2 regions of the Mesorhizobium sp. B4-1-4 genome follow, and region 2 is predicted to be linked to the other one. Evidence: predicted binding sites of a transcription regulator. Region 2 holds the regulator's gene; the other holds the start of a gene.

Region 1 (7,371 bases), 1.6 Mb from region 2:
ACCGAGAAGCTCGTGCCGGCCGCATCCGCCAGCGCGCCGTCCTTCAGCTTCGCCTCCAGGAGATTGATCTTCGGCGAGCCGATGAACTCGGCCACACGCCGGTCGTCCGGGTCGGCATAGATCTGCTGCGGCGGCGCCACCTGCAACAGCTCGCCGTCGAGCATCACCGCCACCCGGTCCGACATGGTCATGGCTTCCGCCTGGTCGTGGGTGACATAGACGAAGGTGACGCCGAGGCGCTTGTGCAGCTCCTTGATCTCGGCGCGCATCTGCACCCTGAGCTTGGCATCCAGGTTCGACAGCGGCTCGTCCATCAGGAACACCGCCGGCTGGCGCACCATCGCCCGTCCCACGGCGACGCGCTGGCGCTGGCCGCCCGACAATTGCCCCGGCTTGCGGCCAAGCAGGTGCCCGATACCGAGCGCCTTGGCGGTGCGGGTAACCTCCCGCTCGATCTCCGCGCCAACCGCTTTCGTGCTCGGCAGCAACCGGCCGACCAGTGGCAGCCGCTGCCAGGCCGACAGCCGCCGCATCCTGAGCGGCAGGCCCATGTTCTGCGCCACCGTCATGTGCGGATAAAGCGCATAGGACTGGAACACCATGGCCACGTCGCGCCGCTTCGGCCGCCGCACCCCCCGTCGACCACCCGCTCGCCGATCGCGATCGACCCACCCGTCTGCACCTCGAGGCCCGCCAATATCCTCAGCAACGTCGACTTACCACAGCCCGACGGACCCAGCAGCGTCAGAAACTCGCCATCGGCAATCGCAAGCGATACATCGCGAAGCACCGACGTCGCGCCAAACGATTTTGATATGACATTGATGGTGATGCTGCTCATGTGTTCCTCCTTGCGAGGCATCACAGCCTTGCTCCGGGCCGCCATCACCGGCGGCAGGTGATCGTTATGGTCCACGATGAAGCTCTGGATCCGAATTCTGCGCGCCGGATCAGGAGAAGGAGACCGGAATCCGGTCGCGTTCGCAGAGCTTCAAAAGCACGTCACGCAAAGTGGCTTTCACCTCTGAAAACTCCGGTTCCGGCAGGAAATGCGACTCGATCAGCTTGCGGTCCAGCGTCCAGATTGAGTCCTCAGGAAGCGGATCGGTGCCGTAACGCGGAATGATGTTCCAATGCACGTGCGCAAATGCATTGCCGAAGAATGCAACATTCATTTTCTTGGCGCCAAAGGCTAACTGTACTGCCTCGGCGACCAGCGCCATTTCCATAAGATGTTTCGAGCGGATTTCGCTCGGCAGATCGTGAAGTTCACGTGCCTTTCGCTTTGCCGAAAAGAAGCAGTAGCCTTTGAAATATTGGCGATTGCGGCTGAGCGTGACAATGCCGGTCTCGAGTTCGGCAAGGAAATGGCGCTCATCTGAATTGTCGATCAACCGCAGGACGTCAGCCCGCGAGTAGGTTTCATGAACCATTCTTTTGTCTTTCTCTACGGAGGTTCCTTGGCCGTCCTCACCCCGGGACGGCCAATCGTCGATATCAGGATTTCGGCAGAAGGCTCTTCACGTCGCGGACCATCGCCGGCATGGCCTCTTCGGGCGTCTGCTTGAGGGTCACCACACTTTGCAGGTAGTCACGGATGACGGTCGTGATCCGCTGGCCGTTCGGCTCCGGATTGGCGTTTTGAACCTTGACACGGGGCAGTTCCTTGATGGCGGTGAGCGCGTTCGGATTTTCCTTATAGTAGTCGGCGAGAAAGGCGGGATCGTTGACCGCAACCGTGTTGACCGGTACCAACCCGGTAGCCTTAACGATCAATGTCTGTGCCTCTGGCCCGGAAGCGAACTTGAGGAATTTCCATGCGGCTGCAATCTTTGCGGGGTCTTTGGTTGTGATGGCCATGCCACCCCCGCCGGACGCCAATTTACCGTCCTTGGCCGACTGTGGGAACACTCCCGTACGGATATCCATCGTCGGTCCCGTGTTGGCCGTCAGCGTCTTCAATCTCGAGGTGGAAGCGAAATAGATGCCAATTTTGCCTGATGCGAAGGCCTGACGGGCCTGCTCGGCGGTCATGTCGACCATACCGGCTTCGCCAAACCGCTGCATCAGTTTCAGTGCGTCTCGTCCAGCCTGCGAGTCGAAGCCGATCTTGGCGTCCTCGGTGAACACATCTCCGCCATGGCTGGAGACGAGACTATTGAAGGACCAATTGCTGGCGTCCGCGTAGTATTCAAAAAACAGCGGCATCACATCGGGTTCAGCTTTCCGTAAGTCGGCCGCGATCGAGAAGATTTCGTTCCATGACAGGTCAAGGTTCGTAAGACCGGGGTGAACCTTTCTGATCAGGCTCATATTATAGTAAACAATGCTAGCGGAGACGGACTGTGGTATCGCCACGACATGTCCTTTAACAGTCGTTGGGCCGAGCGAGCTCTGCTCGATGCCTACGCTTTTCCAGTCGGGGTCGCTCGACATGACATCGTCCAGTGGCGTGAGGACATCGCGTGCCGCAAGGACAGCCATGTCGCCGTAGCAGACCGAGGAAACCATGTCTGGCAGGGCGCCCGTCACCGCGTCCCGGAGCAACTGCTGAAGCAGTGCGGGGCAGTCGGTGGCGTTGGCTTCCAGCTCGATCCTTATATCGGGGTTGTCCTTCATGAAACGGTCCGCGATCGGCTTCAGGAAGAGCGCGTCCCGGCTGGGAAAAGCATGGGTCAAGTGAAGTGTAATTGGTTCGGCGTAAGACGCAGACGCGCTCGCGATCCAGCTGATCGCGCCGACAACCGACAAAAGTATTCGTTTCATTCTTGGGCTCCTTATCGGATCGCTTTGACGCTGAAGCGCTGCCGGACATGCCAGGCTTCGGATTGGCGCACGTTTTCGTACAATGGCGTGCTAGGCCGCTCGGATGAAGATGATCTGACAGGTTCGGATCAAGTGAGCCACCTGTACCTGACTCCCACGGATAACGTCCTGCAAGCAGCTGATGTGGGAACAGACCGAAGAGGCAATTGCCCGCCGGGACTGGATTGCAGTCGAAATACTACCCAGCATACGAGATACATCTCGTATGCATCACGCCAGCATGTCGCGGCTCAAGGGCTCGACTGCAGAGGCCGCCTCGAAATGCCCATGGCGGAACGGTCTCGTGGTCACTACGAAAGGACCTCTGTGGCTGTCGTTCCGCGAGCCGACTGGCAGCGGAGACAGTCGGGGGCGAAAGCATCTTATCTTATAGCAGCCCAATGTCGGGCAGCAGGGGTAGAGAAACACCTCCTTGAGCCGGCATGTCTCAACGTGATGTCACCTGAAATTCACAACCAATTCCATATATTGCGGCAATATTCGCTGACGCGACCAAATAATCGGCTGCCCATCAACGTCGATATTGATGTTCGTCAGGATGGTGACGGGCTGCCCGCGAGGCCTCCCGAAGAGCTTTGCATCAGCACTGGAGAGAGCAGCTGAGGTGATCCTGGTTTCGAGGCGCTGGTATCGCGTGACCCCATATTCCCTCCAGGCAGACGTGAAGCTGCCGCTTTCCTTGATGAACTCTTCGATCCCCTCGAAACGCGGGAGGGGAAAGTAGCTTGAGGTTGCAGATATTATAGTGCCCTCCACGACTGTGACCGTGTTTACTTGTCGGGCGAAATGATGAAGGGTCAAGCGAAGGTTTCGGGCGAGGTCTTTATCCAAGCGCACACGATCCGAACCGATATATTGTCGCTCTCCCACACGATGAATGCTCCCGAGTGTTGCACTCAACCGCGACGTCGCCCCGATGGTATGCACAACAAGGCGTTCCTTGACGAACGCTCCTTTGCCTTGCTCAACCCTGATGATGTTGCGCTCGCGAAGCACTGAGAGGGCGCGCCGAACAGTATTCCTGTGCACATCGAAACGGGCGGCGAGCTCGAACTCGCTCGGCAATCGCGCACTCGGTGGCCATTTACCTTCTTGAATTTCGGTTTCGAGGGCGCGCGCGACCATGCGCCAGAGCGTGGTAGCTCCGCGTCGTTCTGACAAACTGGGGCGATCTGACGATTTCATTGGTCGCCTTCAGAGTTAGCGTTTTGCTTGATACGTACTCCTATAGCGTATGAGACCTGTCCAAGTTTTACGTTGTCGGTACAAGTTGGATAGAGGTCCATGCATTGTCATCACTTCGTCTCCTAACGGGCCGCCGTCACTGTTAAGACCGCTCAGTTGATGAATAGAGCGGAGCTCCATCCCATGAAAGTTATCGAGGCTTGGCCCGACCAGGATTGCCTAAACGAAAGCGGACGTTCGGAAACAATATTAGCAAACGCTAGAATAGTCACGGGATCGGAATGCTTTTGCGGAACCGTCAGGATCAGGAACGGCGTGATCGCTGATATCTCCCACGGCACATCGGCGGCTGCCGAGGCAGTGGATATGAACGGCGATTTCCTGATCCCCGGGATTGTGGATGTTCACACCGATCATCTCGAAAAGCACGTCCTGCCCCGCGCGGGAATGATGTGGGATCCGACGAGTGCGGCAATCGCTTATGATGTTCAGATCATCGCTGCTGGCACGACGACCGTGTTTGACTCCCTGACCGTAGGCGCAGGCGCCAGCACCGAACGGCAGCGTCTCTTGCCGGTCATGCTCAAAGGAATTCAGCAAGCACGAGCGCACCAGGCGTTGAAGGCCGACCATTTCCTTCACCTTCGATGTGACGCAGAGGATCCAAGCCTCCTCGATATCGTGCCGCAATACCTTGATCGCTCGGATCTGCGCTTTGTGACGATCATGGATGACGGTCCCCACCGCAACCTCGAGCGTTTCCGCCGTATTCAGGTCTACAAGGGCCGAAGTGCGGCCGAGATCGAAAACATGATCGCGGCAAACAAGGCCTCCTTCGCGCGCAACCAATTCAACAGGACGCGGCTGCTTGAACTGTGCCGGGAGCGAAGGATCGCTTGCGCAAGTCACGACGACACGACCGCTGCCCATATCGAGGAAGCCGTCGCGGCCGGGTCAAACATCGCGGAATTTCCCATTTCCATGGAAGCTGCGCGAGCCGCACGCGCCGCGGGCATGACAGCCATTGTCGGCGCACCGAACATCGTCGCCGGGCGGTCGCACATTGGCAATGTTTCCGTGCGCGAACTCGCCGACCTCCGCCTCTTCGACATTATTTGCTCTGACTACATCCCAGCGAGCCTGCTGCGAGCGATTTGGTATCTTCCAACTATGCCCAATGGACCATCGCTTCCGGAAGCTGTGGCAATGGGGACCCTCAATCCAGCAAGAACTTTTGGTTTCCCGGACCGGGGCGAAATTGCGATCGGCAAACGCGCCGACCTTGTAAGGGTCGCCGACATAGAGGGTCCAATCGTCCGGTCCGTTTGGCTTCGTGGCAGGCGGATGCTCTGAAGCACGTGCCGCTCATGGACAAGCATTTGGAGATATCAATGAACCGCAGCCGTGAGGCTTGGATGACGACGTTCGCCAAAGCGCCGCTCGCCGAAATCGAATGTCATTGGGCAACGATTTCCCCTCCCAAATTCGAATGGGTCCGCCGTCCCGAAGTGGGAATGATCATGCTCAGGGGACGGATCGCAAAAGGAGATGCGCCTTTCAATGTTGGCGAGGCAACGATCGCCAGATGCACCGTGCAGATTGAGAGCGGGGAAATCGGCGTCGCCTATGTGCTCGGAAGAAGCAAAAGGCATGCAGCGCTGGCGGCGTTGCTTGATGCGCTCATGCAGCAGGAAACGTTGAATGGGGCTGCGACGGTCACGTCAATCGTGGATGCCCTCAATGAACGCATTCGGGAAACCGAAACCCGCGTCAAGCGTGAGACCTACTCCAGCAAGGTCGACTTCTTCATGTACGGACAGGGAGGCTGACCCGGATGCCTATGCGATCCTTAGCACAACAATTCGAAGATCCCATCCACGACGCTCAACTGGCGTTTCGGGAGCTACTGACGGCTCTTTCCCGCCCGGGGACAGTGGTAAAGCTCCGTCAGCCATTGGGCTCGCCCCATCCACTGAACGGCACGATGGCGGCGATTGCCTTAACCCTTGTCGACGGCGACTGCCCCACCTGGCTGAGCCGGTCGATTGCGATGAAGGAAGTGCGCGATTACCTTCATCTTCACACCAACGCGCTGCTAACAGCTGCGCCGGAAACTGCGAGCCTGGCTTTTGTAGGGGATGCAGCCGACCTTCCGTCGCTCTCGTGCTTCCATCCCGGCGAAGCCGCATGCCCGGATAAAGCCACGACGGTGGTCATCCGCCTGCCTTCGCTGTCGGGCGGTCGAACAATTACGCTGAGCGGGCCGGGGATAGAGGCAACCGCAGCTATTGATCCTGCTGGCCTGCCTGACTGGTTTTGGCCGGAGTGGAAGAAGAACGCTGCCACGTATCCGCTTGGCGTGGACGTCTTCCTGATCGATGACGCGCAGGTCATCGGCCTTCCCCGCTCAACAAAGGCTGACTGGTGATGATGATTACCTCCATCAAGGGCGGTGAAGTCGCGATCGCAGCGTCACACAAGCTCATTTCGAAACGCCGGCGTGGCGATGGCGCAGTCGCCGAACTCACCGTCGAACAGATTAGTCAGCAAATGTCGCTGGCAGTCGACCGCGTCATGAGTGAAGGTTCGCTTTATGATACGACCCTTGCGGCGCTGGCGATCAAGCAGTCGGAAGGTGACCTGCTCGAAGCAATCGCCCTCGTAAGATCGTTTCGGACCACGCTGAACCGTTTCGGATATACCGAACCGGTCAACACCGGCAAGATGCTGGTCCGCAGGAGAATTGCGACGACCCATAAGGACGTTCCGGGTGGGCAGTTCCTCGGGCCGACCTACGACTACACGCATCGCATTCTCGACTTCTCACTTTTGAATGGATCAAGCCAAGCGCCATCCTCTGGCGAGATAAGCACTGAAGAGGAACTTTCCAGCCTAAGCGAGTTGGACGAGGAGAGTGGCATCCTCGCAAGGTCGGACATTATCGAAGCCGTCGAGGGAAATGCTTCTTCCGCCGTCAATGACATAACGAGGGAACCCATCGCCTTTCCGTCGAAGAGAGACGAGCGTCTGCAGACGTTGACCCGTGGTGATGAAGGGTTTCTCGTTGGCCTGTGCTATTCGAGCATGCGCGGCTACGGACGAAACCATCCATTTGTAGCCGAGCTGCGCTATGGCGATGCAGAGGTGCTCTTCGACATCCCTGAAATCGGCCTGACGGTCGGGGTCGGTACCGTGCGCCTGTCGGAATGCCAAACCATCCATTTGACACCCGGTGACGGCTCACGTGTCCCGCAGTTCACGCGAGGCTATGGGCTGGTATTGGGTCAGGGAGAGCGTAAGGCAATTGCCATGGCCATTCTCGATCGTTCGCTCAGAGGTGAGGAGTTCGGCGAAGAGGTC
Region 2 (7,371 bases):
CGCTCTTCCTGGAAGTTGGACCAAGAAACGCCGATGACCTTGCCCTTCGCCTGCGCGACCGACGCGAGCGTCAGTGACATGGCGACACCCGCCAGGATGGCGACTGCGAATCTCTTCATGATATCCTCCCTGCGCCGCGTATGGCGCGACCAAACTGACCCGAAGGCCGGCACAAAGGCTCTATTTTTTCGAGCCTCAAAAAAAATAGTGATGCATCGCCGGAAGGCTGTCAACAATGATTCTGATGGATTTTGAGGGCCGAGAACTTTTTTCGAGCCCCGCAATAAATAAATGACATCGCCGGCCGCTTCTGCCAGTATTTGATCTGTTGCCGCAGTGTTCGAGGGGCACGACGAGCCGCGGCGACCGGGAGGATATTGGAAAGGCATGTCGGTCGGAATCCGCCACGACGATCTGCGCCGGCGCAACCGCGCAATGGTGATTGCGGCCGTGCGCCGGGCCGGCCAGCCCTCGCGCACCGAAATCGCCGCGACCACCGGCCTCAGCCACTCCACCATATCGGCGATTTCCTCCGATCTGATCGGCGAAGGTATCCTGGCCGAAGGCAAGCCGAGCGAGGCCGGCGCGCTCAAACGCGGCAGGCCGCAGGTCGGGCTTGGCCTCAATCCGGAAGCCGCAACGGTGATGACCGTGGTGCTGTCGCTGAATTTCCTGTCCGTCGCCGTCATCGACTATGCCGGCCAGGTCATATCAGAGGAACAGCGCCGGCTGGACACGCTGACCATGTCGCGCGATGCACTGATCGGCGAATGCGTCGCCATCGTGCGGCGGCGCCTGGAGGATCCCGACCTCGACGTGCGCAGCGTCGCCCGCATCGCGCTGGCGATCCAGGGCATCACCGACACCGATGCCCGGGCAATGCTGTGGTCGCCCATCACGCCGCAGACCGACATCGCCTTCGCCGACATACTCGAAGCCGAGTTCGGCATCCCCGCCACCGTGGAGAATGACTGCAACATGATGGCGGTGGCGCTGCGCTGGCGCGATCCGGAGCGTTACCGCGACGACTTCATCGCCATTCTCCTTTCGCACGGTATCGGCATGGGCCTGGTGCTGAAGGGCGAGCTCTTCACCGGCACCCATTCCTCGGGCGGCGAATTCGGCCACATGATCCATCGGCCAGGCGGCGCGCTCTGCCGCTGCGGGCGGCGCGGCTGCGTCGAAGCCTATGCCGGCAATTACGCCATCTGGCGCAACGCCAGGCAGCTCAGCGAGGACACCGAGCCGGTCGCCGATGTCAGCGACGCGCAGATGCGGGCGCTGGCGGCGACGGCGCGGCAAACGGACGGGCCCGAGCGCGAGGCCTACCGCAGGGCCGGCGAGGCGCTGGGCTACGGCCTCGGCAGCCTGTTCGCGCTGATCGATCCCGCCCCCGTCGCCATGGTCGGCGTCAGCGCCGCCGCCTTCGACCTGATCGAGCCGGCATTGCGCGAGGCCATCGCCCAGACCGCCGGCGGCCAGCACTCGAAATCGATTTCCTTCGACACCGAGCCCAACGAGTTGCCGCTGATCCGCGAGGGCTGCGCCATGCGGGCGCTGACCTTCGTCGACCAGGAGATTTTCGCGCCGGGCATGCAGGCGAAAGCCGGCTCCGGGAAGAACGTGGCCTGAATAAAGTCGCGCTCAATCCTCGCGGATTGCATACCCCGCACCACGAATGGTGCGGATGACGTCGGGCATGCGGCCGTTATTGACCGCCTTGCGCAACCGGCCGACATGCACGTCCACCGTGCGCTCGTCGATATAGATCGTCTCCCCCCAGACATTGTCGAGCAGCTGGCTGCGCGAGAACACCCGGCCGGGATGACGCATCATGAATTCGAGCAGGCGGAATTCGGTCGGCCCGAGCCGGATCTCGCTCTTCTTGCGGTAGACGCGATGTGATTCGCGGTCGAGCACGATGTCGCCCACCTTGAGCACGCTGGACAGCACTTCCGGCTTGGCGCGGCGCAGCAGCGCCTTGACCCTGGCCATGAATTCCGGTGTCGAGAACGGCTTGACCAGATAATCGTCGGCGCCGGTCGAAAGGCCGCGCACGCGGTCGCTTTCCTCGCCGCGCGCCGTCAGCATGATGATCGGCAGCCGCTCGGTCTCGGGCCGCATCCTTAGCCGGCGACAGAGTTCGATGCCGGACACAGCCGGCACCATCCAGTCGAGCACCAGGAGGTCGGGGACGTTCTCCTGCAGGCGAATCTCCGCCTCGTCGCCGCGCGGGACCACCTCGACCTGGTAGCCTTCCGATTCCAGATTGTAGCGGAGGAGCACGCCGAGTGGCTCCTCATCCTCCACCACCATGATGCGTGGCGCGATCATCGACTGGTCACCTCTAAGGCAATTCCAGGAAAAGTGTGAAGCGGTTTTCCGTCCGGAATTGCATGGAAACAAGAGAGAGAGCGGTTTTCCGTAAAACGGTGAACCGCTCTGACGATCAAGCCGCCGGCGCCGACATCGCCGTTTCGTCCTGCTTCGGACGATTCGCGGGCAACTGCGTACCGGTCAGCACATAGTAGGCATTCTCGGCGATGTTGGTCACATGGTCGCCGATGCGCTCGAGATTCTTGGCGCAGAACAACAGATGCGTGCAAGCCGTGATGTTGCGCGGATCCTCCATCATGTAGGTGAGAAGTTCGCGGAACACGGAGGTGTATTTGACGTCGATACGTTCGTCATCGGCGCGCAGCTTGGCGAGGGCTTCGGCATCGTGCGCCGCATACTCCTCGATCACGCCCTGCACCTGGATCAGCACCAGCTGCGCCATGGCGTCGATGGAATGCGACAGGTCGCGCGGCGTGGTGGACAGGCCGACCGTACCGACGCGCTTGGCGATGTTCTTGGCAAGGTCGCCAATGCGTTCGAGGTCGCCGGCCATGCGGATCGACCCGACGACATGCCGCAGATCGTCGGCCATCGGCTGGCGCTTGGCGATCAGCGTGATGGCGCGGTCGTCGAGTTCGCGCTGGCGCGCGTCCATGATGACGTCGTCGGAGACAACGCGCTGTGCCAGCGCGTTGTCGGAGTTCAGCAGCGCCTTGGTGGCGCCGCCGACCATCGAGCTGGCGAGATCGCCCATGTCGCTGATCAGCCTGCTGATCTGTCCGAGATCCTCGTCGAAAGAAGCGACTGTGTGTTCGGCCATGATCCTGGTCCTCGTATGCGTGAGATCAGCCGAAGCGGCCGGTGATATAGTCCTGCGTGCGCTTCTCGCGGGGCGATGTGAAGATCTTCTCCGTACGATCGAACTCGACCAGCTCGCCCAGATACATGAAAGCCGTCTGGCGCGACACGCGCGCCGCCTGCTGCATGTTGTGGGTGACGATGACGATCGTGTAGTCGGCTTGCAGCTCGTCGATCAATTCCTCGATCTTGGCGGTCGACAGCGGGTCGAGCGCCGATGCCGGCTCGTCGAGCAGGATGACCTCCGGCTTCACCGCCACGGTGCGGGCGATGCAAAGACGCTGCTGCTGGCCGCCCGAAAGGCTGAGGCCGCTGGCGTTGAGCTTGTCCTTGACCTCGGTCCACAGAGCCGCGCGCTTCAGCGCCTGCTCGACACGGCCGTCCATCTCGGCCTTGCTGATCTTCTCATAGAGCCTGACGCCGAACGCGATGTTTTCATAGATCGACATCGGAAACGGCGTCGGCTTCTGGAACACCATGCCGATCTTGGTGCGCAGCAGGTTGAGGTCCTGCGAGCGGTCGAGAATGTTCCGGCCGTCAAGCAGCACCTGACCCTCGGCGCTCTGCCTCGGGTAGAGCTCGTAGATGCGGTTGAAGACGCGCAGCAGCGTCGACTTCCCGCAGCCCGAAGGGCCGATGAAGGCGGTGACACTGCGCTCGGGCAGCGACAGGCTGATGTCCTTCAGCGCCTTCGACTGGCCATAGTAGAAATTGAGGTTCTTGACCTCGATCTTGGCCTTTTCCACGGCAGCCTCGGCCACGTTCAAATCGGTGGACAACATCGGTTTCATCTGTCCTCTCTGCGTCCGGTAAGGCTGCGGGCGAAGATGCTCAGCCCGAGAACCGTTAGGGTGATTATAAGTGCGCCGGTCCACGCCAGCTGCTGCCATTCCTCGTAAGGGCTGAGAGCGAACTGGAAAATGGTGACAGGCAGGCTGGCCATCGGCGCGTTGAGATTGCTTGACCAGAACTGGTTGTTGAGCGCGGTGAAGAGCAGCGGCGCCGTCTCGCCGGAGATGCGGGCGATGGCCAGCAATATGCCGGTGACGATGCCGGAGAGTGCCGCACGATAGGCGACAGAGCGGATGACCACCCAGCGCGGTGCGCCGATCGCGGTGCCTGCCTCGCGCAAGGCGTTCGGCACCAGGTTGAGCATGTCCTCTGTGGTGCGCACCACGACCGGGATGACCAGGATGGCCAGCGCGACGGCGCCGGCGATGGCGGAGAAGTGCCCCATCGGCCGCACCAGCAATTCATAGACGAACAGGCCGATAACGATCGACGGCGCCGACAGCAGGATGTCGTTGATGAAACGCACCACCGTGGTCAGCTTCGAGAAGCGTCCGTATTCGGCCATGTAAGTACCGGCCAGCACACCGATCGGCGTGCCGACGATGACGCCGATGACGGTCATCACGACGCTGCCATAGATGGCGTTGAGCAGGCCGCCGGCATCGCCGGGCGGTGGCGTCATCTCGGTGAAGACCGCCAGCGAAACGCCGGACAGGCCCTTGTAGACCAGGGCGCCGAGGATCAGCGCCAGCCAGGCAAGGCCGATGCCGGCGGCGACGACGCAGAGCGCCATCATCACGCCGTTCCTTCTCTTGCGTCTGTTGTGGAGTGCCAGGGACGTCGACATTGGTCAGGCTCCCGTGCGGGCGTCGATGCGCATCAGCATATAGCGTGCGATGGCAAGGATAATGAAGGTGATGACGAAGAGGATCAGGCCGAGCGCCACCAGTGAAGAGGTGTAGAGTTGGCCGTCGGCTTCGGTGAATTCGTTGGCGATCGTCGCGGAGATCGTCGTCGCCGGCGCGAACAGCGAGGCGCTGATACGATGCGCGTTGCCGATGACGAAGGTCACCGCCATGGTTTCGCCGAGCGCGCGGCCGAGGCCGAGCATAACGCCGCCCATAATGCCGACACGGGTGTAGGGAATGACCACGCGCCGCGTGACTTCCCAGGTTGTGCAGCCGATGCCGTAGGCCGATTCCTTCAGCACCGCCGGCACTGTGTCGAACACGTCCTTGGTGATCGAGGTGATGAACGGCAGCACCATGATGGCCAGGATCAGCGACGACGTCAGTAGGCCGATGCCATAGGGCGGGCCGGCGAACAGGCTGGAGAGCCCGGGCACGTTGTGAAAGATGTCGATGATGAAAGGCTGTATCGTCGTCTGCAGGAACGGTGCGAACACGAACAGGCCCCAGATGCCGTAGATGATCGAAGGGATGCCGGCCAGAAGCTCGACGGCGATGCCGATCGGGCGCCGCAGCGGCCGCGGGCAAAGTTCGGTAAGAAAGACGGCGATGCCGATGCCGATGGGAACGGCGATCAGAATTGCGATGGCTGACGTGACGATGGTGCCGTAGATCGGCGACAGGGCGCCGAAATTCTCGGTGACCGGGTTCCATGCCTCGGTCGTCAGGAAGGAAAAGCCGAACTTAGACAGGGCTTCCCATGAGCCGGCAAACAACGAGATGGCGACGCCGCTGAGGATGAGCAGGACGAGGACGGCAGAAGAGCGTGTAGCCTCCCGAAACACCATGTCCGTGAAGGCGAAGCGCCGCACTGTCGCATCCCTGGACCGCATGACGCTCGATAACGGCGTAGCTTCTGAAACGGTGGTCATCTAGCCCCTCGTATTCGAAAGAAATGGGAGGACGCCAAAGGCGTCCTCCCTTCGACAAAGAGAGTTACTTGGCGGCGTAGAGCGACTTGCCGTCGCTGCCGACGATGTCCTTGCTCCACATTTCCTCGACGCTCTTGACGACCTTGTCCGGCATCGGAACGTAGTCCAGTTCACCCGCCATCTTGTCGCCCTTCGCATAGGACCAGGCAAAGAACTTGAGCGCTTCGCTGGTCGCCGCGGCGTCATCGGGCTTCTTGTACAGCAGGATCCAGGTCGCGGACGTCATCGGCCAGGACTCGGCGCCCGGCTGGTTGGCGAGAATGACGCCATAACCCGGCTGTGAGTTCCAGTCGGCATTGGCCGCCGCGGCCGAGAACGCCTTCGCGGTCGGCTCGATCTTCTTGCCGTCCTTGTTGATCATGTCGGTGTAAGTCAGCTTGTTCTGCTTGGCATATGCGTATTCGACATAGCCGATGGCGCCGCCGGTCTGCGACACGTTGTTGGCAACGCCTTCATTGCCCTTGGCGCCGATACCCACCGGCCACTCGAGCGCGCTGTTGACGCCAACCTTCGACTTCCAGTCGGCGTTCACGTCGGCGAGATAGTAGCTGAAGTTGAACGTGGTGCCCGAGCCGTCCGAACGGTGGACAACGGCAATCGCCTGGTCTGGCAGCTTGGCCTTGGGATTGAGCTTCTTGATCGCCTCGTCGTTCCAGTTGGTGATCTTGCCGAGGAAGATATCGGCCAGCGTCGTGCCGTCGAGAACGAGTTCGCCCGGCTTGATGCCTTTGAGATTGACGACGGGCACGATGCCACCCATCACCATCGGGAACTGGGCGAGACCGGTGGAGTTGAGGTCTTCACCCTTCAGCGGCGCGTCGGAAGCGCCGAAAGTAACGGTCTTGGCCTTGATCTGCTTGACGCCGCCGCCGGAACCGATCGACTGGTAGTTGAGGCCGATGCCGGTCTCTTTCTTGTAGGCGTCGGCCCACTTCGCGTAGATCGGGTAGGGGAAAGTGGCGCCAGCGCCGGAGATATCAGCCGCAAACGCTGCGGACATGGTGAAGGTGGACGCCGCAGCCATTGCAATCGCAACGGCCGCCGAGCGGATGAAATGTCTCATGTGGCCTGCTCCTGTTCGGAAGATGGTCTCTCGGCGCCCTTTTGCCGGCGCCCGCTGAGGCCAATAGCCTTCGATTATAACAGTCGCATGACAGTTTCGTGTCAACCGGGTAACGCGTCGCCGGCGCGGGGAAAGGCGGTAGCTTCGCATGGTTGCGGCCCGGTCCGGGTTTGCCCCGGGAATCAGTGGCTTGAGCCATTGCTGGCTCGAAGCCGGCGTTGGATTCGCCGGGCCGGCTCGGATGAAGAAAATCCGGACGGGAGCGCGTTGCTCGAGGCCAGAGCGTGTCGTGGCCGGGCCATCGCCGAAAACAGGTCCGTTGGGGTAGAGTGACGCTGTTTCTTGCCGGCGGTCGCTGCTCCCGCCCGTAACTGAGAAGAGCGGAATTCGATGTTGCCATTGTCCCGGCTAAGCACCGCCT

Evidence for each region. The regulator PhoB, encoded in region 2, activates phosphate uptake and scavenging genes when phosphate is short. The targets are predictions, from matches to a motif close to TGTCATNNANCTGTCAT.
Region 1: the regulator PhoB is predicted to act here: its motif matches at 4,117-4,133, upstream of FJW03_RS28950 (alpha-D-ribose 1-methylphosphonate 5-triphosphate diphosphatase).

What each region holds. Positions count from the first base shown of each region.
Region 1 is NZ_CP083950.1:6,044,136-6,051,506, reverse strand. Features, by position in the region: partial or broken gene FJW03_RS28970 (ABC transporter ATP-binding protein) at 1-841, opposite strand, end outside; gene FJW03_RS28965 (HIT family protein) at 951-1,433, opposite strand; gene FJW03_RS28960 (ABC transporter substrate-binding protein) at 1,498-2,766, opposite strand; gene phnF (phosphonate metabolism transcriptional regulator PhnF) at 3,265-4,011, opposite strand; gene FJW03_RS28950 (alpha-D-ribose 1-methylphosphonate 5-triphosphate diphosphatase) at 4,171-5,364, shown strand; gene phnG (phosphonate C-P lyase system protein PhnG) at 5,403-5,840, shown strand; gene phnH (phosphonate C-P lyase system protein PhnH) at 5,846-6,439, shown strand; gene FJW03_RS28935 (carbon-phosphorus lyase complex subunit PhnI) at 6,442-7,371, shown strand, end outside.
Region 2 is NZ_CP083950.1:4,406,934-4,414,304, forward strand. Features, by position in the region: gene xylF (D-xylose ABC transporter substrate-binding protein) at 1-119, opposite strand, end outside; gene FJW03_RS21140 (ROK family protein) at 388-1,632, shown strand; gene phoB (phosphate regulon transcriptional regulator PhoB) at 1,645-2,334, opposite strand; gene phoU (phosphate signaling complex protein PhoU) at 2,450-3,157, opposite strand; gene pstB (phosphate ABC transporter ATP-binding protein PstB) at 3,183-3,986, opposite strand; gene pstA (phosphate ABC transporter permease PstA) at 3,983-4,834, opposite strand; gene pstC (phosphate ABC transporter permease subunit PstC) at 4,838-5,827, opposite strand; gene pstS (phosphate ABC transporter substrate-binding protein PstS) at 5,892-6,950, opposite strand.